2 regions of the Nitratireductor kimnyeongensis genome follow, and region 2 is predicted to be linked to the other one. Evidence: predicted binding sites of a transcription regulator. Region 2 holds the regulator's gene; the other holds the start of a gene.
The links. Region 2 encodes LexA, which represses DNA repair genes until DNA is damaged. Its sites were predicted from a motif close to TGTTCNNNNTGTGTTCNG; they were not measured.
Positions count from the first base shown of each region.

Region 1 (11,845 bases), 1.3 Mb from region 2:
GGCTTTCAGGACGCCATTCCCGAAACCAACTGGATGTTCCCGGCCGGAGAAACCTCCGGCAAGTTGAATCCGGTTTTCGACGAACTCGTCAAACCGACCAAAACGCTCGAGTTCCCGCCTGAAGAGGTGGCAAAGAACCGGAAGACATGGGTCGATGAGTGGCTTTCGGTGATGAGCCGCTAAGCACACCCCGGTGCCAGCCATGGACAGACGCATAACCGCAGGGCGCGTCGCGCTAGCGGCCGTCGGCCTGCTTGTCAGCGGAGCCTTTATCGGCCTCGCATTGGAAGCGGCACGCCAGGGTTCTGGCGTGCTGGATGCGTTCGATGCATGGCTTCTGCGCATTGCCCGTTTCACGCTCTGGCAGGCCCTGCTTTCCACGCTGCTCTCCGTGCTCCCTTCGATCCTTCTGGCGCGTGCGCTGGCGCGGCATCCGGCCTTTCCGGGACGTGCCTTCATCCTGCGCCTGTTCGCCGTGCCGCTTGCGCTGCCAGCCATTGTCGCTGCCCTTGGCGTGCTCGCGCTCTATGGCCGCGCGGGCTTCTTCGCGCCATTCCTGTCGGTCGCCTTCAACGAGCACTGGCCTGGCATCTATGGCCTTTCGGGCATTCTGGTCGCCCATGTCTTCTTCAACCTGCCGCTCGCAACGCGGCTCTTCCTGAACGCGCTTGAAAGCGTGCCGGCAGACCAGTGGCGTCTTGCAGCCCAGCTTGGCATGGGTGCGCGCGCCTCGTTCCGGTTTCTCGAATGGCCGGCCATGCGCGCTGCCCTGCCCGGCATTGCCGGGCTCGTTTTCATGCTGTGCGTCACGTCCTTCACCATCGTCTTGCTACTCGGAGGGGGCCCGCGCGCGACCACCCTCGAAGTAGCGATTTATCAGGCCTTGCGCTTCGACTTCGACCCTGCCCGTGCACTGGTGCTCACCCTCATTCAGGTGGCCTTGGCGGGCAGCATCGTGTTGGCAATGAGCCGCCTCGGCGCATCCTTCAGCGGCGACGCAAACCTCCCCGTCGCACCCCGACGGATCGTCTGGCATACGCCCGCAGAGACCGGTTTTAACGCAGCCCTCATCCTTGTCGCCCTCTTCTTCGTTGCAGGGCCGATGGCGGCAACCGTGGTCGCTGGCCTGAAAGCCGATCTCGGACGCCTTGCCACCGAAAGCGCGGTCTTTGCGGCCACGGCCACCAGCCTTGTTTTCGCGAGCCTGTCGGCCCTCCTGTGCCTCATCCTGTCACTGGCACTGGTCGCCGCCCGGCGCGCGCTGGAAATGAAACGCGGCGCCCTGCCCGCGACCCTGCTGGAACGCGCAACCGACAGCGGTGCTGCCATGGTGCTCATCGTTCCGCCGCTGGTCATCGGCGCGGGCTGGTTTATTCTCCTGCGCCACGTGGGCAATGTCTTCGCCTTCGCGCCGGTCATGGTCGTCACGGTCAATGCGGTGATGGCCATGCCCTTCGCCATCCGTGCCATTCGTCCGGCTTATGATGCCGCCAGTGCCCGCCATGAAAGACTGTGTCTCTCACTTGGCATTACCGGGTGGAGCAGGCTACGCCTTGTCGACTGGCCGGCGCTCAAACGCCCCGCCGCCACCGCACTCGCCTTCGCTGCCGCCCTATCTCTGGGCGATCTCGGCGTCATCGCCCTGTTCGGCTCCGATCAGGTGCAGACGCTGCCCTATCTCCTGCTGCAGCGCATGGGCAGCTACCGCACGGCAGATGCCGCCGGCCTCGCTCTTTTCCTGGGGCTTCTCTGTCTGGCATTGATGTTCATCGCCGATCGTCTCGGCAGGGAGAAGACATGATCAAGACCGCCGCTGGACATGGTGCCAAAATCGCTCTGGAAGCGCTGCAATTCGCTTATCCGGGGGGGAGGCCGATGGCGTTCGAGGCGACAATCGCGCCATCCGATATTGTCGCCGTGATGGGCCCAAGCGGTTCGGGCAAATCAACGCTGCTCAGTCTTATAGCCGGCTTCGAGAAACCCACCGCGGGCCGTGTTCTCATAAATGGCGAAGATGTTTCCCGACTCAATCCTCATCGCAGGCCTGTTTCCATGGTGTTTCAGGAAAACAATCTCTTCGCGCATCTCACCGTCGCCCAGAATGTGGGGCTAGGCCGCTCGGCTTCCCTGAGATTGTCCGATGAAGACCGGACAGCGATCTCGGATGCCCTCGCCAGAACCGGCCTTGCCGGCAAGGAAGACCGGTTGCCCCAAGCGCTCTCAGGTGGAGAGCGCCAGCGTGTGGCACTTGCCCGCGTGTTAATCCGCAGACGCCCCGTCCTTCTGATGGACGAACCCTTCGCTTCGCTCGGACCGGCCCTGCGTGATGAAATGCTCGAACTCATCGCCGACCTGCACGCCGCGCAAGGAATGACCATCCTGATGGCGACGCATGATCCACGCGATGCAGAGCGGCTTTGTAAATCGATGGTCTTCGTGGAAGAAGGCCAGATTTCCGCCACGGGCACAACCGATGCGTTTATCTCCGGCGAGGCATCGGACGCCTTCAACCGCTATATAGGCGCGCGCCGCGAAATCAACTAAGCTCCAAGAAATGGATTCCCCTTTTGCAGCTTATGCGCTAGACGATGCCCTCGATGGGACATGATGCAATGCTGAGGGAACCAAAAGCGCGGCTGGCTGGTTGAGGCTGGTCATGCTTTGGACAAGATCAACCGGAAGGACATTCACTTGTCCAATCGAGCGCCCGCTACCATGAATTTCCTGCCGCCCGCGCGGTCATCGTCGCGCAAAACTGTCCTGGCCCTGACGCTCACCGCGCTCCTGTCCGGCTGCCAGATGATCCCGACCGATACGGGCAGTTTCATGCCGTCCTCCAACCCGGTCACCGTGGACACGGTGACACGCGGTGATCGGCTGGCTCGGCTGGCCCGCCAACAGCACCCGCGCATCCTGCAGACCTATGGCGGCGAATATTCCGACGCGAAGCTCGAGCGAATGGTGGCCAAGGTCGTCGGCTCGCTGACGTTGGACGAACAAAACACTGGCGCCGCCTATCGGATCACGATACTCAATTCACCGAACGTGAACGCTTTTGCCCTCCCCGGCGGCTATCTTTATGTCACACGCGGGCTTTTAGCGCTTGCCAACGATTCGGCGGAGCTTGCTGCTGTCCTGGCGCATGAAATGGCACATGTCACAGCCAATCATGGCATTGAGCGACAGAAACTCGAAGCGGAAGAAAAATTCGCTTCAAAAGTGGTGAATGAAGTGGTCGGCGGACGCGATCAGGCGGCTCAGGCCGCGCTGGTGCGCGGCAAACTGCGACTTGCCCAGTTCTCCCGCAATCAGGAACTTGAAGCTGATCGCATCGGTATCCAGACAACCGCCCATGCTGGGTTTGACGCCTTCGCGGCGGCACGCTTTCTCCAGGCGATGGATGCTTATCAAGGCTTTCGCAGCATCAGCGGCGCGACCGATGCCAGCCTCGACTTTCTGGCAAGTCACCCAAATGCGCCGCGCCGTATCGAGCTCGCGCAGCGCCATGCCCGCGAACTGCAGCAACCCAACGCGGCAGGGACGAGGGATCGCGAAGCCTTCCTTGCCGGCATTGATGGCATGATCTATGGCGATTCTCCGGAAGAGGGTTTCGTCCGCGGACGCGACTTTCTTCATCCGGGGCTGGGCGTCGCCTTCCGTGTACCGCAGGGGTTCATCATCGACAACTCGGCAAAGGCTGTTACCGCCGTCGGACCTGAAGACATTGCGGTCCGTTTTGATGGCGCCACCGTTCCGCAGGGTACATCCCTGACAGATTACCTGACGAGTGGATGGGTGGCCGGTTTGGAGCCTGAAACAATCCGAACTCTGACCATCAACGGCTATCCGGCTGCCAATGGTCGCGCGAGCGCCGATGGATGGCAGTTTGATGTCACGGTGATCCGCTCGGGCGGGCAGGTTTATCGCCTGCTGACCGCCGCGCCCGCAACGAGCGGAGACCTCGAGAGGGTTGCAAATTCAGTCGGTCAAAGCTTCCGTGTACTAAATCAGGCGGAGCGTGCAGCACTCACACCTCTGCGGATCCGCGTGGTCACTGTTCAACCTGGCGAGACGCTGGCTTCCCTGGCCGCGCGCATGCGTGGGGTGGATCGGAAAGTGGAGCTTTTCCGGCTGCTGAACGCTCTTGGTCCCGGTGCGTCACCTGCAGCGGGCACCAGGGTGAAAATCGTCACTGATCAATAGCACTTCACGCACCCAAGGGCGCTGCATAGGCTCAGGCTGCTCCGCCAAGAAGTGCAGGATGCTCGCGCACAAGCACGCTGCGCAACTTTTCGATCGCCCTGCTTTCGATCTGGCGTACCCGTTCCTTCGAAATCCCCAGCGCGGTGCCGAGCGCCTCGAGTGTTGCTCCTTCGTCTGACAGACGACGCTCACGTATGATCTGAAGTTCGCGCCGATCCAGAATGTCGAGAGCCTTGGAGAGCCAGACTGCCCGGCGCTCGCCATCTATCATGTGTTCTACGGTTTCATCCACTGGATCGTCATCAGAAGGTATGAATTCCATCCGCTCTGCAGAAGCCTCTCCTTCGTCGCGCATCGGCGCATTTAGTGAGAGGTCAGGCCCGGACAGCCTTGCATCCATCATCGCCACATCAGCCGGCGAGACACCGAGAAGCTTGGCCGCCTCTTCATGTATTTCGCCAGAGGTCCCCATACTCTTCTGCAGCTTTGCCTTCAGGCGGCGAAATTTGAAGAAAAGCGCCTTCTGGGCGGAACTCGTTCCACCGCGAACGATCGACCAGTTGCGCAAGACGTAGTCCTGCATTGAAGCTCGTATCCACCATGTCGCATATGTTGAAAAACGCACGCCGCGCTCGGGATCAAATCGAGCCGCAGCCTCCAGCAACCCGATATGGCCTTCCTGTATGAGGTCAGCCATTGGAAGACCGAAATTTCGGAAACGGGCCGCCATGGCGATGACAAGCCGCATGTGTGATACGGTCAGTTGATGAAGTGCCTGTTGATCTTGCTTTTTCGACCAGCGCTTCGCCAGATCTTGTTCTTCTTCCAACGCCAGATATGGCGCTTTCATCGCATTTTGGATCAGTTTGCGTTCAGCCCGGTCTTGCATCATGCACTCCCGCGTTACCGCCCGCGACCTCCCACTAAAGGAATGCGAGCCACCAAGCCCATGCGCATCAGCTTCGCGCATGTGCCGTTAAAACGTTCAAAGCGTCGTTGACGCCCCGTTCAAACATTCACGGCCACGCCAATTGCGGACGTCTCGCAGACTTTGAAAGAGCCTCCTGAAGAACCACCGTAAAACGAGGTTCCGCAGAGCCCGGCCACCAGACATCACTTAAAGTAACGAGTCGGAAACAGAAAAAGTTCCAGCAGGGAGCCGGCAGGACTCCGAACAACAAAAAACCCGGCTGAAAAGCCGGGTTTTTTTATAATCCGTTAGAGAGCGCGTTTATGCCGCCTCATCCTTCTCAGCTTCCTCATTGTCAGCCTTCGCGCCACGGCGCGGGCCCTTGTTGAGGTTTGTCTCGATCAGGCGCACGGCTTCCGTCTCCGACATGCGGTTGACGGCCGCGATCTCGCGCGCCATGCGGTCGAGTGCAGCTTCATAAAGCTGACGTTCTGAATAGGACTGCTCCGGCTGATTGTCGGCACGGTAAAGATCACGCACGACTTCCGAAATGGAGATCAGATCGCCCGAATTGATCTTTGCATCATATTCCTGCGCGCGGCGCGACCACATGGTGCGCTTGACGCGAGCACGGCCCTGAACAACTTTGAGCGCACGGTCGACATAGTCGGTCTCCGCAAGCTTGCGCATGCCAATAGACGTTGCCTTGGCAACCGGCACCTTGAGGCGCATCTTGTCTTTCTGAAAATCGATGACGAACAATTCCAGCTTGTGACCGGCGACTTCCTGCTCTTCGATCGTAACGATCTGCCCGACACCATGCGCCGGATACACGATATATTCGCCAGTTTTGAAGCCCTGACGCTGCGCCGATTTCTTCTGCTGGGTGGTCATCCGCCTAACACTCCTGTTCTAGTGGGGCATGCCGGAACCGCCTCGCCTCGACGATACCCTGTGCCCATACGCCTGCCGGCTTTTTTTGGACGCATGAAAGATTTCGAGCTCTGGGAAAGGGTGACAGCCCTGCACCGAAGGCCCGCCACGCAAACCAATACACCCTGACCCAGATAGCCCCGGTCCGGATTTTGAGCCCCACCTTTCAGTGATTAGTCTGTGTGCGCCATCAAAAGACGTGTTGTCACCGGCATGATTTTACGAAGCTACCACAAAAAGCCGATAGAATCAAGAATTTGACGCATGTGCGAAGATGTCGCGGCAGAATCCTGCGCGAACGCCCCGTCTTTCAGCATTATGCCCCGCGGACGAAAACCGCGCTCAATCCCCTTCGCCAGGCTCCGGCGAAAAGTACTGCTCCAGCTTGTTCTCGACACCGTCAAATTCCTTGGCGTCTGCCGGAGGCTCTTTCTTGGCAGTAATGTTGGGCCATTTTTCGGCATATTCGGAATTGAGCTGAAGCCAGCTATCCAGGCCCGGCTCAGTGTCTGGCTTGATCGCCTCTGCCGGGCATTCCGGTTCACAGACACCACAATCGATGCACTCATCCGGGTGGATGACGAGCATGTTTTCACCCTCATAGAAACAATCTACCGGACAAACCTCTATACAGTCCATGTACTTGCACTTGATGCAATTGTCGGTGACGATATAGGTCATAGGTGCTCTCGGCTGACAGCTTCTTGGAATGTCGAGTGGTGAGGTATCGCCTTTGAAGGGCGGTTGCAAGGCCCGTTATTGCGCTGCAATCGTCGCAGGCGAAATCCCATTCCTACCGTTCGAGACCTGACTTCGGCTTCATCCATCGTCGCGCCACCGATCCAGAGCGCGACGTTCCTTTTTGGTCGGGCGCCCGGCCCCCAAATCGCGCTTTGGTGTCATCGTCGCCGCCACGATCTCCTTCGGCAGTGCAGGTGGCGTCATGTCCTCGTAGAGTGTACGCGCCTCTTCAGCGGGGCCGCGCCGCGCTCCAGGCGCGAGAACACGGTACACGAGGACACGCCGGTCGAGAGAAATGGTGAGCACGTCGCCCACCTTGATCTGGTAGGCGGCCTGCTCAATCTTGTTGCGGTTCACGCGCACTCTTCCGGCCTGAGCGAGTTTGGCGGCGAGTGAACGTGATTTTACCACTCGTGCAAAGAACAGCCACTTATCAATGCGCTGCCGTTCTAAAACCGTCCCGCTCATTGCATGGGCTACTTTTTCAACTGATCTTTCAGTGCAGCTAGCTTGGCAAAGGGCGAATCCGGATCGACCCGTGCCGGCCGCTCCTCGCGTTGACGGAGCTGAGCGCCCTTGCGCTTGAAGTTCTGCTTGTCACCGTCCTTACGCGCAGGCTTGCCGCGCTTTTGGGCGCCGTCGCGCTCCTGACGCCCTCGCCCCTGCTGACGCTGATTTGCCTTGCCCGCGCCATGACGCTTGCGCCCGTCAAAACGAGCTTGCCGCCAGATAAGAACCAGCTTGGGCTCCTCCTCTTCGCTGACTGCCTTTTCGGCCTGAGCCTCGGGATCGAGGACTTCAGCCGCCGCCTCAGGCTTTTCATCCGCGTGGTGCTCAATAGCAGCTGCCGCGGTTTCTGCAGACGTGGCCGCTACGACAGCCTCCCCCTCTGCTCCGCCCTTTGGCTGGGCGGCAACCACTTCGGCTTGCGTGGCAGTTTCCGCACTCTCGGCCACAGCCTCGGCGGGCTCGGCATCCTCAACCTTCTGAGCGGCATCCTTTTCCACAGCCGCCTCGTCCAGCGCCCTCAGATGTGCGGCCACCTCTTCGGCTGACTTTGGCTCTCCACGATAGCCCAGCCCCTTGAGGATTGCTTCCATATCATCAGCGGTCGCACCAAGAATGGACATCATTGCCGGCGTGACCACAAAGGCAGCGCCGTCATAACCACCTTCCGGCCGCGCGCCCGATCCCGGCTTCCACGACAGCGCGGGACGAATGAGGTCTGCAAGACGCTCAAGAATATCGACACGCACCGCACGGCGTCCAAGATTGCGATAACCGGCAAGACCGTAAAACGCTTTCTCAAATGCCGGATCGGTGACAATGGACGTCCGCCCCGCGGCAAGCGCATTCACCACATCGCCATAGCCCGGCTTGTCCTTGGCATCGTTCTTCAGCGCCCAGAGAAGCGACAGCAGACCCGCCGGCGCCGGCTTGATCAGCGCCGGGACAAAGATGTGGTACGCGCCGAAGCGCACACCCAAACGGCGGAGCGAAGCACGTGCATCCTGATCCAGAGCGCGCACATCTTCGGCCACGGTGCGGCGGTTAAGAACACCAAAATTCTCGGCAAGCTGGAAGGCGATCCCACGCGCCATCCCCGACAGACTTTCCGTATCGCGCAGATCAACCAATGGCTTCAAGAGCGATTCAACCTGGTAGGTCACAAAGCGCTCGGCACGGGCGGCAACCTTGTCGCGCGCGGGTCCGGTCAACTGCTCGTCGGCCAGCAGAACGATGCGCGGCTTCAGCGCATCCTCACCGGCCACAAGGGTGGCAATAGGCTGCCCCAGCCAGCGTAGCAGGCCATCGGAGTCCAGCGCCAAATCTCCATTACCCGAGGAAGCAAAACGCTCCGCGCGGGTTTCAAACTCGGCCGCGAGCGCTTTCTGCGCCGCTGCCTTGACGGCCCGGGCGTCTTCGCCTTCCGCTGAACGGTCGGCAGTAAAGCGGAACCCTAGCATCTCACCAACATGGTGCCCCTCGACAAGGACTTCGCCAACGGGACTGATTTCTGCTTCCGGCATTGCATTCTCTCTCAGGCGCTTCATGAGCACGGAAGTCCTGCGGTCCACAAAGCGTTTCGTCAATCGCTCATGCAACGCATCGGACAAACTGTCCTCAATCTCTCGTGTTTTCTCTTGCCAGTGTGTCGCGTCGGCCAACCATCCGGGTCGATGCGAGACAAATGTCCATGTGCGGATCTGGGCGATCCGCTGTGATAAAGTGTCGATGTCCCCCTCGGTGGACGAGGCGCGTTTGACCTGTTCAGCCATATAGTCTTCATCGACATGGCCCATTCGCGCCAGATCAGAAAAGACTGCACCAACAATTTCCGCGTGCTGGGCCGGTGCGATGCGCCGGTAATCGGGCAGCACGCAGGCTTCCCACAGTAGCCCGACACGTTCGCGCCCCTCCGCCAACTTGCGAATATCTTCATCGCGCGACAGGAATTCGAGCACTTTTGCATCCGCAGCAGGCAGTGCGCGGGTGAGCCCCTCAACCGGAGGAGGCGTATCAAGAGATGCTTTCAGCGTGTCGAGGCTGGAAAAGTCAAACGCTGCGGTGCGCCATTGCAGCACCCTGACCGGATCAAATTCATGCGCCTCAATGCGATGGACGAGTTCATCGGCAAGCGGATCCACCTGGCCTGTCACACCAAACGTGCCGTCCCGCAAATGACGGCCTGCACGTCCGGCGATCTGGCCCAGCTCTGCCGGATTGAGATCGCGATACTGGAATCCATCGAACTTGCGGTTCTGCGCAAAGGCAACGTGATCGACATCGAGATTGAGCCCCATGCCGATTGCATCCGTCGCCACGAGATAATCGACATCGCCGGATTGATAGAGCGCCACCTGAGCGTTCCTGGTGCGCGGGCTCAATGCGCCAAGCACCACGGCGACACCGCCACGTTGGCGGCGGATCAATTCGCCAATCGCGTAAACCTCGTCAGAGGAAAACGCTACAATCGCCGAGCGGCGAGGCAACCGGGTGATCTTGCGTGAGCCGGAATAGGTGAGGACCGACATTCGCGGCCTGGTGATGACGGAAAGGCCCGGCAGAAGCTTTTCCAGAATGCCGCGCATTGTACCGGCACCAAGCAGCAGCGTCTCCTCGCGTCCACGCAGGTGCAAAATACGGTCGGTAAAGATATGCCCACGCTCGAGATCGGCGGCAAGCTGCACTTCATCAATGGCAACGAAGGCCACATCCGCCTCGCGTGGCATCGCCTCCACCGTACAAACGGAGAAGCGCGCTCCGGGCGGCGAGATTTTTTCCTCACCGGTGATCAGGGCCACATGCTGTTCGCCCACCTTAGCAACCACGCGCGTATAAACCTCGCGCGCCAAAAGGCGCAGTGGGAGGCCGATGATGCCGCTCGAATGCGCCACCATCCGCTCAATGGCGAGATGCGTCTTGCCCGTATTGGTGGGGCCGAGGATGGCTGTGACGTTGCGCCCCGATAGTGACCGGGGACTGGCGTTCTGATTCTGGAAATTCATAGGGCCCGGAAAGCCGTCTACCTCAGCGAAAAAAGGCGAGCACACGGGTTAGCACGCTTTGCCTCCGCATTCCAAGGCAAGACTGACACTCCGCCGACAAAGGCTGCCAAAACGGTCGCGGAATCGATAGTCCTGTTAAGGTTTGGAACGAGACTGGAACGAATCAGCGACGAATCACTGACTTCCAACGTTTCCTGCTTTGTTCACCCCCACATACTGTGCCATGCAAAGCGACGTCACCTAGATGCTGAATCGGTGCGTCATACAACTGGTGGGAAATCTGCGGTGAGCGTTAACTTTTGAACGGCAAGCCGAAGAGCGTACTTCTCCCCTCCGAACAAACATAAGATTTTGTTAGGAAAATTTGCAGAACCGTTAACGGTCCCCCGGCACATCAAAGAGTATCGAGTTAACACTTCGACCAAACCCGGAACGAATCGGCGACGAATCAGTGATATCGGAATGTTCTTGATATGTTCACCCCTACATCTGGTGTTTTCCACCACCTTTCGACAGATAAGGAACAGCTTATCCACAGACAGGAAACGACAGGATGAACGCCGCGTTAAACAAATTGTTTCAATTCGGCACAGAAGCAGGCGAAACACGGCGCGCGCTTTTCTCTCAACGCCCGGGGAATCAGGCGCACATCACGGCAGTTCTTTCTTCAGACGAAGTACTGTCCACCATTGACGGTCAATGTCGACCCGGTCACGAAACCGGCGTCGTCCGACACCAGAAACATGACAGACCTCGCGATCTCTGAGGCCTCGCCCAACCGCCCCACCGGGATCTGAGCAATGATTTTCTCGCGCGCGGTTTCTGGGACGGCCATCACCATGTCGGTGGCGATATAACCCGGGCAAATCGCGTTTACCGTCACGTTGAACCGGGCGCCCTCCTGGGCCAGCGCTTTGGTGAAACCGATTTCGCCTGCTTTTGCCGCCGAATAATTGGCCTGTCCCATCTGGCCCTTCTGGCCGTTAATGGAAGAGATATTGACGATCCGGCCGAACCTGCGTGAACGCATGCCGGCAAAAACCTGATGCGTCATGTTGAAGACGCCGTTGAGATTGACATCGACAACCTCGCGCCAGTCTTCCACCGTCATCTTGTGAAACATCACATCGCGTGTGATTCCAGCATTGTTGACCAGAACGTCGACCGGGCCGAGGTCGGCCTCGATCTTCCCCACACCTTCGGCACACGCATCGTAATCGGCAATCGACCATTTGTAGGCGGCAATACCGGTTTCCTTGGCAAACCGCGCTGCCGCCTCGTCATTGCCCGCATAATTTACCGCGACCTGATAGCCTGCTTCCTTAAGAGCTGTTGCTATTGCCGCACCGATGCCACGGGTCCCACCGGTAACAAGTGCCGTCTTCATGCAGGTCGCCTCCCTGAAAATGAACTGTCCCCTCCGCCTTCGCCCCGTTGTGCCTGAGCGATAAGCCGGCTGGCGCGCGGCGTCTACCACCGCGCGCCGGCAAACAATCTACAGCGCTTCCACGCACATGGCGACGCCCATTCCGCCGCCAATACACAGCGT
Region 1 covers NZ_CP078143.1:1,221,121-1,232,965, forward strand. The annotation lists gene thiB (thiamine ABC transporter substrate binding subunit) at 1-183, shown strand, start outside; gene thiP (thiamine/thiamine pyrophosphate ABC transporter permease) at 203-1,801, shown strand; gene thiQ (thiamine ABC transporter ATP-binding protein) at 1,798-2,544, shown strand; gene KW403_RS05770 (M48 family metalloprotease) at 2,716-4,203, shown strand; gene KW403_RS05775 (RNA polymerase factor sigma-32) at 4,235-5,092, opposite strand; gene KW403_RS05780 (CarD family transcriptional regulator) at 5,435-6,007, opposite strand; gene fdxA (ferredoxin FdxA) at 6,389-6,727, opposite strand; gene KW403_RS05790 (RNA-binding S4 domain-containing protein) at 6,866-7,255, opposite strand; gene KW403_RS05795 (helicase-related protein) at 7,264-10,296, opposite strand; gene phbB (acetoacetyl-CoA reductase) at 10,964-11,683, opposite strand; gene KW403_RS05805 (acetyl-CoA C-acetyltransferase) at 11,792-11,845, opposite strand, start outside.
Region 1: KW403_RS05795 (helicase-related protein) is a predicted target of LexA. The motif match lies at 10,440-10,457, and genes of this name have one in related genera.

Region 2 (11,845 bases):
TGCAGGATATCGTCCGGAGTGCCGACGCCCATCAGATAGCGGGGCTTTCCGACCGGCAGCACCGGACAGGTGGCCTCGAGCATCTCGAGCATGACTGCTTGCGGCTCACCGACAGCGAGGCCGCCGACGGCATAGCCTTTCAGATCCATAGCAGCGAGAGCCTGCGCGGAACGCTCTCGCAAATGCGGTTTGTCTCCGCCCTGGACGATGCCAAACATCGCTTTTCCCGGTTGATCGCCAAACGCCGACTTGCAACGTTCCGCCCAGCGCAGGGACAACTCCATCGCACGTTCGATTTCGGCATCTTCCGCCGGCAATGCAATGCACTCATCAAGCTGCATCTGGATGTCCGAGCCCAGTAGCCCCTGTATCTCGATCGACCGCTCGGGCGACATCTCGAACACCTGGCCATCCACATGGGAGCGAAAAGTGACGCCTTTTTCGGTGATCTTGCGCAGGTCCGCCAGCGACATGACCTGAAATCCGCCGGAGTCTGTCAGGATCGGGTATGGCCAGCGCGCGAATGCGTGCAATCCGCCAAGCCGCGCCATCCGTTCGGCCCCCGGGCGCAGCATGAGGTGATAGGTGTTGCCGAGAATAATGTCCGCCCCCAGGTCGCGGACCTGATCCATGTACATCGCCTTGACGGTGGCTGCCGTCCCCACCGGCATGAAGGCCGGCGTGCGTATTGTGCCACGTGGCATGGAGATTTCACCACGCCGGGCATCACCGTCGGTCGCCAGAAGGCGGAAGATGAACTGGTCACTCACGACTGGTCGTCCCTGAAGAGCACGCTGGCATCACCATAGGAATAAAAACGGTATTCATTCCTGATTGCATGATCGTAGGCACGCTTCATGGTCTGCGTTCCACAGAAGGCTGAAACGAGCATGAAAAGCGTCGAGCGCGGAAGGTGAAAATTCGTCATCAACACATCGACGGTGCGAAAACGGTATCCAGGCGTTATGAAGATGTCGGTCGCGCCAGCCCATGCCTCCAGCTTGCCGGTGCGCTGTGATGCGCTTTCGAGAAGCCGCAAGGAAGTGGTGCCGACAGAAACGATGCGCCCGCCCCGCTCCCGAACCGCATTCAAGGCTTTCGCCGTGTCGGCCTCCACCTCACCCCATTCGGAGTGCATCTTGTGGTCATCGGTATCGTCAACCTTGACCGGGAGAAAGGTGCCTGCCCCCACATGAAGTGTTACAAAATACCGCTCGATGCCGGCCGCATCCAGCGCCTGCATCAGTTCAGGCGTGAAATGAAGGCCCGCCGTGGGCGCCGCAACCGCCCCCTCCTCTCGGGCATAAATCGTCTGGTAATCGACTTCGTCACGCTCATCTTCAGCACGTTTGCCGGCGATATAGGGCGGCAGCGGCATATGGCCGGCAGATGCGATAGCCTCGTCCAGAACCGGGCCCGAGAAATCAAACACCAGAAGTGCCTCGCCGCCCTCACCCTTTTCCGCCACCGTCGCCTCGAGCGTACCGAGGAAACAGCTTTCACCATCATGACCGAACTGAATCCGCTCGCCCACATTCACGCGCTTCGCCGGCTTCAGGAAAGCCCGCCAGCGGTCCGGACCTTCCCGCATGTGCAGCGTTGCCTCGATGCGGGCCTGAGCTTCGCCGCGCCGGCGCATGCCGCCAAGTCGGGCGGGAATGACTTTGGTGTCGTTGAAGACCAGGGCGTCCCCCGGCCGAAGTATTTCGGGAAGCTCACGGACCAAGTGATCGCCCAGGACACGGCCCTCAACCTTCAGAAGACGCGCAGCATCACGCGGATTGGCCGGTCTTAGCGCAATCCGTTCCTCCGGCAGATTAAAATCAAAGATGTCTACACGCATTACAAACCGGCCGGCCAACAGGATCGGGCGACGCTCCCGCCGCCCGGTCTCAACATTTTAGGCAACGTCTGCCGCGACACGCATGGAGAGGATGGAGTCGGGCTCCGAGACCGGCTCGCCACGCTTGATCTTGTCGATGCTGTCCATGCCTTCGGTCACCTGGCCCCATACAGAATATTGCCGATCCAGCCAAGGAGCCTTGTCGAAACAAATGAAGAACTGGGAGTTGGCCGAGTTTGGGTTCTGTGAACGAGCCATCGAACAGGTGCCGCGTTCATGGGCCATGTTCGAGAATTCGGCTTTAAGATCGGGCTTGTCGGACCCGCCCATGCCCGTTCCGGTTGGGTCTCCGGTCTGCGCCATGAAGCCATCGATAACGCGATGGAACACGATCCCGTCATAAAACTTGTCGCGGGTGAGTTCCTTGACGCGCTTCACATGTTCGGGGGCGACGTCCGGGAAGAGCTGGATCACGACCTTTCCTTTGGTCGTCTCCATAACGATGGTGTTTTCCGGATCCTTGATTTCAGCCATTCTTGTACCTTTCTTTGTCGACGCGGTTAATTCGAGCCGTCACTTGCCATGCGTGCGCTCAGGATCTTGTCTGGGTTCTGCACCATACCGTTCTGTGCCGCATCACCCTTCTTGATCGCATCGACCAGGTCCATGCCCGATTCGACCTCGCCGATCACCGTGTATTGTCCGTTGAGGTGCTCAGCTGGAGCAAACATTATGAAGAACTGCGAATTCGCAGAATTTGGATCCTGAGAGCGGGCCATTCCGACGGCACCACGTGCGAATGCAGCATTCGAGAATTCCGCCGGCAGGTTGGGTTTGTCTGAACCGCCGGTTCCGACCAGACGCGCATCGAAGCCATCCTCGACATCGCCATATTGTACATCGCCGGTCTGGGCCATGAACCCGTCAATGACGCGATGAAAAGCCACGTTGTCGTAAGCACCTTCCTCGACAAGCGCCTTGACCTGCTCCACATGCTTCGGCGCGAGATCAGGCCGCAACCCGATGGTCACCTCACCGCTTTTGAGCTTTAGAATCATCGTGTTTTCCGGCTCTGCGGCCGTAGCAGTTCCGAGCCCGGCAATAAGGCTACAAACCACGAGCGCAGACGAAGCAAGCTTGCGAAGCTGCATAAAACTCTCCTTTTGGTTTCAGGCGGGGAACTTGGCCTTAAGCGCAGCCAGTACAACGGACGGCACGAATGGCGCGATATCTCCGCCCATGGAAGCGATTTGACGGACAAGTGTGGCAGTAATGGTGCGCACGGACGGGCTGGCCGGCAAAAAAACCGTCTGCAGGTCCGGCGCCATGGTCTCGTTCATGCCGGCCATCTGCATCTCATAATCCAGGTCGGTACCGTCGCGCAGACCGCGGATCATGATCGAGGCACCGTGTTTGCGCGCAGCGTCGATCACCAGCTTGTCAAACGCCACGACTTCAATTCGTCCCGCGTCTTCGCCCAATTCGACCACCGCGGAACGCTCGATCAAGGAAACGCGCTCCTCATAGGTGAAAAGCGGCTTTTTCCCCGGATGAACGCCGATCCCGACGACCACTTTGTCGGCCACGGTCAACGCACCCTTGAGCACGTCGAGATGGCCGTTTGTCAGAGGATCAAAGGATCCTGCATAGAAAGCTTTTCGCTCGGTCATGCCGTGCTTTTATCCGTCTTGTCAGGCAATGGCAATTCGCCAATCGCCCCTTATGAGCACGGGACGGAACCGTTCCCGCAGAGAAAAATGAACCCCAACTGAACGCGTTGTTCAACAGCGGTTTGAACCAGATCGGCTAACCAAGACACCAATGGCTACGGGAGCGCCGAGCCGGAGAATGAAACCAAATGGCGGCTCTCTACGTTACTAAGCCAAAAGGAGACAAGCCATGCTGATCTTTACGCTCGCTGCCGCCATGACCGTCGCGATGCTCATTGCAACAATCGTTGGCCTTCATGAAGAGGCCAGCCGCATCAAGCTGGAAAACCGCGTTCGCAGTTCCGCCAACCGCCGCTTCCACTAAACCGGAACCGGAGCGGCAACAGAGTCGACGACACCGCGAGGGGGTCACTCTGCAGCGCCATCTCCCTGTTCCGCACCCGCTTCACCGACCACATCGTCATCGGTTAGAGGACCTTCTTCCTCGTCAGTCTGTGTTTCCGATATGCGCTCCACAGAAACCACCTTCTCGCCCTTCGCGGTATTGAAGATGGTTACCCCCTTGGTCGCACGACTGGCGATACGAATTCCATCGACTGGCACGCGAATGACCTGCCCGGCATTGGATACGAGCATGATCTGATCGTCCTGCTCGACCGGAAACGCGGCAATCAGAGGCCCGATTTCATCAGTCTTTGCGACATCGGTGGCCCGAATGCCCTTGCCGCCACGTCCCGTCACACGGAAATCATAGCTGGATGAACGCTTGCCATAGCCCAGTTCGCTAACGGTGAGGACCATCTGCTCACGCGCCTTGAGCTCTTCGAACCGCTCGGTAGACAGGCTTTCCTCTTCACCGACGTCTTCGTTGGTGAGAGCCACCTCTTCGTCTTCGTCGGACACCTGACGCCGCTCTGCAGCGGCCTGTTTCAGATAGGCTGCCCGCTCGGCAGGGCTTGCATCCACGTGAGCGAGGATGGCCATGGATATGACCCGGTCGCCTTCAGAAAGATTGATGCCACGCACGCCGATGGAGTTTCGACCGGCAAAGACACGGACATCGGTTACGCAGAAGCGAATGCACTGCCCCGATGCTGCCGTTAGAAGCACGTCGTCATCTTCCGTACATGTGAAAACGCCAAGAATTTCGTCGTTGGGATCGTCCAGCTTCATGGCAATCTTGCCATTGCGGTTGACCTGCACGAAATCCGAAAGCTTGTTGCGGCGCACCGTTCCACGGGTCGTCGCGAACATCACGTCCAGCGCACCCCAGCTGTCCTCGTCCTCGGGAAGCGGCATGATCGTGGTGATGCTTTCGCCCTCTTCGAGCGGCAGCATGTTGCGCAGGAACTTGCCCACCGACTGCGGTGTTCCAATTGGCAGGCGCCAGACCTTTTCCTTGTAGACGATGCCGCGCGAGGAGAAGAACAGGATGGGCGTGTGCGTGTTGGCCACGAACAGACGCGTGACAAAATCCTCGTCCTTGGTGGACATGCCCGAGCGGCCCTTGCCGCCGCGCGCCTGTGCCCGATAGATCGAAAGGGGCACACGCTTGATATACCCCTTGCGCGTGACCGTGACGACCATTTCCTCGCGCTGGATCAGGTCCTCATCGTCAAGGTCAGCGCCACCTTCCGTGATCTCTGTCCGGCGAGGTGTGCCAAATTCGTCACGGACGGCAATGAGCTCATCCTTGACGATTTGCTGGATCCGAGCGCGCGATGCCAGGATTTCCAGGTAATCGCTGATTTCCGCGCCAATCTGATTCAACTCGTCGGCGATTTCATCGCGACCGAGTGCCGTCAGGCGCTGCAGACGCAGTTCGAGAATTGCGCGAGCCTGCTCTTCGGAAAGATTGTAGGTGCCGTCATCGTTGATCCGATGCCGCGGATCGTCGATCAGAAGGATCAGCGCTTCCACGTCAGCCGCTGGCCAGCGACGCTCCATCAATTGCTCACGCGCTGTCTGCGGATCCGGCGCATGGCGGATAAGCTTGATCACTTCATCGATATTCGCAACGGCAATGGCCAGGCCAACCAACACATGGGCGCGGTCTCGCGCCTTGCGCAGAAGATATTTCGTACGCCGACTGACGACATCCTCGCGGAAATATACAAAGGCCTTGAGCAGATCGAGCAGGTTCATCTGCTCCGGTTTGCCGCCATTGAGCGCGACCATGTTGGCACCGAACGAGGTCTGCAGGGGCGTAAACCGGTAAAGTTGGTTCAAGACCACGTCGGCAACCGCATCGCGCTTCAGTTCCACCACAACACGGTAGCCCTGGCGGTCACTTTCGTCTCGAATGTCAGAGATGCCCTCAATGCGTTTGTCGCGCACCAGTTCGGCCATCTTTTCGATCATCGAGGCCTTGTTCACCTGATAGGGAATCTCGGTGATCACGATGGCTTCGCGATCGTTGCGCGCCGGCTCGATCGCGACCTTGCCGCGCATCATGATGGAACCGCGACCGGTCTCATAGGCGCTGCGGATGCCGGATCGTCCGAGGATCAGGCCTCCGGTGGGGAAATCGGGGCCCGGAATCAGCTCCTGCAGCTCAGGCAGGCTGATGGCCGGATTGTCGATCATGGCCACGCAGCCATTGATGACTTCCGACAGGTTGTGTGGAGGAATGTTGGTCGCCATGCCGACGGCAATGCCGCCCGAGCCATTGACCAGGAGATTGGGATAGCGCGCCGGTAGAACCTTGGGTTCGCTGCCGGAGCCATCATACGTGTCCTGGAAATCGACCGTTTCCTTGTCGATATCCTCGAGAAGCTCGTGAGCCCCCTTCGTCAATCGCGACTCGGTATAGCGCATCGCAGCAGGCGGATCGCCATCGATGGAACCGAAATTGCCCTGTCCGTCGATCAGCGGCAGGCGCATGGACCAATGCTGAGCCATGCGCACGAGCGCATCGTAGATCGCCGCATCGCCATGGGGGTGATACTTACCCATCACATCGGCGACAGGACGTGCCGATTTCACATATTTGCGGTTCCAGTGATAACCGCTTTCGTGAGAGGCGTAGAGAATGCGCCGATGCACCGGCTTCAAACCGTCGCGCGCATCCGGGAGAGCGCGGCTCACGATAACGCTCATCGCGTAATCGAGATAGGAGCGCTGCATCTCCTCGATGATGGAAATCGGCTCGATATCGTCGGGCTCGCCCGGTCCGGTCGGCGTTGTCTGGTCAGTCAAATCGGATCACACACAAAATAAGGAATCACTGACTTCTTATATATGAAGCGCCATTGATTCTCCAATCGGAGCAGAGATTGGCGCCGAGGAAATCCAACGCAATTTCAGACGCATATGGGTGGTCTGTGAATGGCGTCGATGACAAATTGCCGCAGCATCCACACACACGCTGATAATCAGAGCTTTTCTGAAGCCTCCCAACTGGGTTAGACAGTCTCAAGGGAGGCCCCGATGGCAGGTTACGAGACCTTATTCAACGCGTTCGTCACACTGCTGGTCACCGTGGACCCACCGGGCCTGGCACCGCTCTTTCTCGCGCTGACGGTCGGGATGAATCGATCTGAGCGCAATCAGGTCGCCGTCCGGGCCGCAACTATCGGCTTTGCGGTCCTAGCCCTCTTTGGCGTGGCCGGCAGCGCCATACTTTCCGTGTTTGGTATCACGCTCCCGGCGTTCCGCGTCGCCGGCGGACTGCTCCTCTTCTTCATCGCTTTCGAAATGATCTTCGAACGTCGCCAGGAGCGGCATGAAAAGAGTGCTGAACGCGCAATCACCCGAGACATGATCCGAAACATCGCCGCATTTCCGCTGGCAATTCCCCTGATTGCCGGTCCAGGCGCGATCTCTGCCACCGTGCTTCTTTCCGGATCCTTCAGCGGCCTCGTCGGCACCGCAGCATTGCTGGGAATTCTTCTGACGACCATCGCCATTACCTATGCGGTGTTCACACTTGCAGACCGCGTCGACCATTTCCTCGGCGAGACAGGACGATCGATACTGACGAGACTTCTCGGTGTGATCCTTGCAGCTCTTGCCGTGCAGTTCGTAGCCGATGGCGCAAAGGCTCTGTTCAGCGCGCCGTGACGGCAGACGTCGAACGACAACACCGGGAGTTGCGGAACACAACTGGAACATATAGAGTATGTTCTGGTTTTGTTTTTAACTGATTCTCGGTGGCGCCCATGCTGACCCGCAAGCAGCACGAACTTCTCCTGTTCATCCAGGAGCGGCTGAAGGAGACTGGAATCCCGCCTTCATTCGATGAAATGAAGGAGGCGCTGGACCTTGCGTCGAAGTCGGGTATTCACCGGTTGATCACCGCTCTTGAGGAGCGCGGCTTTATCCGCCGGCTCCCCAACCGGGCTCGTGCCCTGGAGGTGTTGCGCCTGCCCGATTCGATTGCACCGGGCCTGAATGCCGGCGCACGCAAGTTTTCGCCCAGCGTCATTGAGGGCAGTCTCGGCAAAGCGCCTCCTGCCCCGCCCAAGCCGGCAGCAAGCAACGATGACGCCATTGCCGGTGTCGTGTCTGTGCCGGTCATGGGGCGCATTGCTGCGGGCGTTCCTATTGATGCCATTCAGCACCAGACCCATTCCATCGCCGTGCCTCCGGACATGCTGAGTGGGGGCGATCACTATGCGTTGGAGGTCAAGGGCGACTCGATGATCGAGGCCGGCATCTTCGATGGCGACACGGTGATTATCCGCGAAACCCAGACCGCCAATCCCGGCGAGATCGTCGTCGCCCTGGTCGATCAGGAAGAAGCGACCCTGAAACGTTTCCGTCGCAAGGGAGCGTCCATCGCCCTCGAAGCCGCCAATCCGGCTTATGAGACACGGATATTCGGTCCCGATAGGGTAAAGGTTCAGGGACGGCTGGTTGGCTTGATGCGGCGTTATTGAACCTGCTGGCGGAGGGGCGTCTGTTTTGCCTACCCCGCCTGGTTCCCTGTTTCATGAATGCGGCCAGGAGTTCGCTCAGGATCTCGCTTGGGCTGACGGGGTCACCTTCTTATAAAACAATCTTTGCAACACCTCTGGCAGCAGATCCGGCAGGTCTTCGGCGACCAATCCATACCCGAATGTTCGACCGCTTTCTGCATGAACCCACACCCCCGCACACGCCGCTTCAAAAGCCGGCATCCCTTGAGCCATCAGGCTTGCGATAATTCCCGACAGCACATCGCCAGATCCAGCGGTCGCCAAATGCGGGGTGGCATTCACATTGATTGCGGCCCGCCCGTCGGGTGCCGCCACGATCGTATCAAATCCCTTGAGCACAAGGGTTGCGCCCGATCGCTCGGCCGCTTCCTGGGCGCGCTGCACTTTGGAAACGCCTGTTCCGTCTTGAAGTTCGGGAAAAAGTCGGGCGAACTCGCCTTCATGCGGCGTGAGAACCACCTTGCCGGCGGAAGCCCTGATCATTCCAAAAAACACATCCGCCCGGTCACGAAAAGCAGTGATCGCGTCTGCATCGAAGACCAGCCCGCTCGCTTCAGTCGCCTGATCGAGAAGCGCGCGTGCGAAACTGCGCGTTCGCCCACCTGTGCCGGCACCTGGTCCCAGGAGGGCCCCGGAGGGTTTGCGGTCAACAAGAAATGCCTGCAACTCGCTCACCGTATCTGCTTTGCGCAACATGATCGACGTCAGATGCATAGCGTTGATCGAAAGCGCGTTGGCGGGCGAAAGCACTGTCACGGCACCTGCCCCCGCACGCGCCGCTGCGAGCGCTGAAAGTCTCGCTGCCCCGGTCGTGATGGCCCCACCGGATACCACCGCCACATGACCACGCGAATATTTGTGGGTGCCTGCGGTGATTTTCGGCCAGATTGGCCGCCACAACGGAGGCTGGTTTTCCCAAACCTTGCAGCCGACAGCATGAAGCGCACTGTCGGCAATGCCGATATCCGCTACGACAAGATCACCGCAAATTTGCCTCCCCGGCACGAGGAGATGTCCGCGCTTTTTACGAAAGAACGTGACAGTCAGGTCCGCTGAAAAGGCTGACCCGAGCGGCTTTCCGGTCAACCCGCATAAGCCGGTTGGCAGATCGATGGCAACCACAGCAAGCCCGCTATTGCTCACCTCTGCAATGATGGCGGCTTCCCCTCCTTCCACGGGGCGCTTCAGACCCGCACCGAACAATGCGTCAACCACGAGCCAAGCCCGTCTGGGTTGGAAGGCCGACAATGGCTCCGGCTTTACCGGGCAGTCGCCAAGCGCGAGCGCGGCATCGCTGCCCGTGGCCGGTCCGGCATCGGCGAAAACGCGAACCTCCAGACCTCGTTCAGCCAGGAGGCGCGCAACGACATAGCCGTCACCGCCATTGTTGCCGGGGCCGCACAAGACGAAGAAGCCTTCTGCCTCTGCATAGCGAGCGAGGATTTCGCCTGCCACCGCCGCGCCCGCATTCCTCATCAGACCATACCCGGCGTGCGGTCCGGGGGCGATGGCGGCACGGTCCACTCTGCCCATCTCTTCAGGCGTGACTACCTCCAAATGCATCACATTCTGCCGCTTTCTTCAGCGCATTGCATATTTTTTAAGCAGACTACACACTGTGTTGAGCACCGTGTCTGTTCATTGATGCTTCCCGGAGCGCCGCGCGCAACAAGTCACAGCCTGAAAACCCGTGTGATTATGCCTTTCGGGTGGCACAATGCAGCGATTGGCATGCTTCATGCAAGGCTCTAATCAGAGTTGGCATGTTTCGTGCTTTATTCGAACCGGAACAACAAGGGGGCGCGGGCTCACCGTTCCTGAACTCATTTGGAGGCCACCGAGGCATGAAAAAGGTCGAAGCGATCATCAAACCCTTCAAGCTCGACGAAGTGAAGGAAGCCCTTCAGGAAATCGGCCTTCAGGGCATCACCGTGATCGAGGCGAAGGGATTTGGGCGCCAGAAGGGGCACACCGAGCTCTATCGCGGGGCAGAATATGTCGTCGACTTTCTTCCGAAAGTGAAGATCGAAGTCGTTCTGCCCGACGAAACCGTGGATGCGGCGATCGAGGCGATCCGCAAGGCCGCCCAAACAGGCCGCATCGGCGACGGCAAGATTTTCGTGACGAATGTCGAGGAAGTCATCCGCATCCGCACCGGCGAAACCGGTGCCGACGCCGTTTGATCGGCATCCATTCTCTTTCCCGGAAAACCTTCGGGATCATCAGGCAAGACCATCGCAAATAGGAAGGCGAATATGACCACTGCACAAGACATCATGAAGCAGATCAAAGAAAACGACGTGAAGTTTGTCGATCTGCGCTTCACGGATCCCAAAGGCAAGCTGCAGCACGTCACCATGGATGTCTCCGCCGTGGACGAGGACATGTTCGCGGACGGCGTAATGTTCGACGGCTCGTCGATCGCCGGCTGGAAAGCCATCAACGAATCCGACATGGTTCTGATGCCGGAGACCGATACGGCTCACATGGATCCGTTCTTCGCCCAGTCGACCATGGCGATCTTCTGCGACATTCTCGATCCGATCTCTGGCGAGGCTTACAATCGCGACCCGCGCGGCACGGCAAAGAAGGCGGAAGCCTTTCTGAAGGCCGAAGGCATTGGCGACACCGTCTATGTCGGCCCGGAGCCGGAGTTCTTCATCTTCGACGACGTGAAGTATAAGGCCGACCCCTACAACACGGGTTTCAAACTCGATTCCAGCGAATTGCCGTCCAATGACGATGCGGAATATGAAACCGGAAACCTCGGTCACCGCCCGCGCGTAAAGGGTGGTTATTTCCCGGTTCCGCCGATCGATTCGGCACAGGACATGCGCTCGGAAATGCTGACGGTTCTCACCGAGATGGGCGTCATCGTCGAGAAGCATCACCACGAGGTTGGGGCGGCGCAGCACGAGCTGGGTATCAAGTTCGAAACGTTGCTGAAGAGCGCCGACAGCGTTCAGAAGTTCAAATACGGCGTCCATCAGGTTGCCAATGCCTATGGCAAGACAGCCACCTTCATGCCGAAGCCGATCTATGGCGACAACGGCTCTGGCATGCATGTGCACCAGTCGATCTGGAAGGACGGCAAGCCGACCTTCGCGGGCAATGAATATGCAGGCCTTTCGGAAAACTGCCTGTTCTATATCGGCGGTATCATCAAGCACGCCAAGGCGATCAACGCATTCACCAACCCGATCACCAACTCCTACAAGCGTCTGGTGCCGGGCTTCGAGGCTCCGGTGCTGCTTGCCTACTCGGCACGCAACCGCTCCGCGTCCTGCCGTATTCCTTTCGGTTCCTCGCCGAAAGCCAAGCGCGTCGAGGTCCGCTTTCCCGATCCGGGCGCAAACCCGTACCTCGCCTTTGCCGCTATGCTGATGGCAGGCCTTGACGGCATCAAGAACAAG
Region 2 covers NZ_CP078143.1:3,735,744-3,747,588, forward strand. The annotation lists gene tgt (tRNA guanosine(34) transglycosylase Tgt) at 1-770, opposite strand, end outside; gene queA (tRNA preQ1(34) S-adenosylmethionine ribosyltransferase-isomerase QueA) at 767-1,843, opposite strand; gene KW403_RS17740 (peptidylprolyl isomerase) at 1,901-2,377, opposite strand; gene KW403_RS17745 (peptidylprolyl isomerase) at 2,404-2,994, opposite strand; gene coaD (pantetheine-phosphate adenylyltransferase) at 3,013-3,513, opposite strand; gene KW403_RS19465 (hypothetical protein) at 3,743-3,877, shown strand; gene gyrA (DNA gyrase subunit A) at 3,922-6,711, opposite strand; gene KW403_RS17760 (MarC family protein) at 6,943-7,575, shown strand; gene lexA (transcriptional repressor LexA) at 7,674-8,393, shown strand; gene KW403_RS17770 (NAD(P)H-hydrate dehydratase) at 8,469-9,995, opposite strand; gene KW403_RS17775 (P-II family nitrogen regulator) at 10,277-10,615, shown strand; gene glnA (type I glutamate--ammonia ligase) at 10,688-11,845, shown strand, end outside.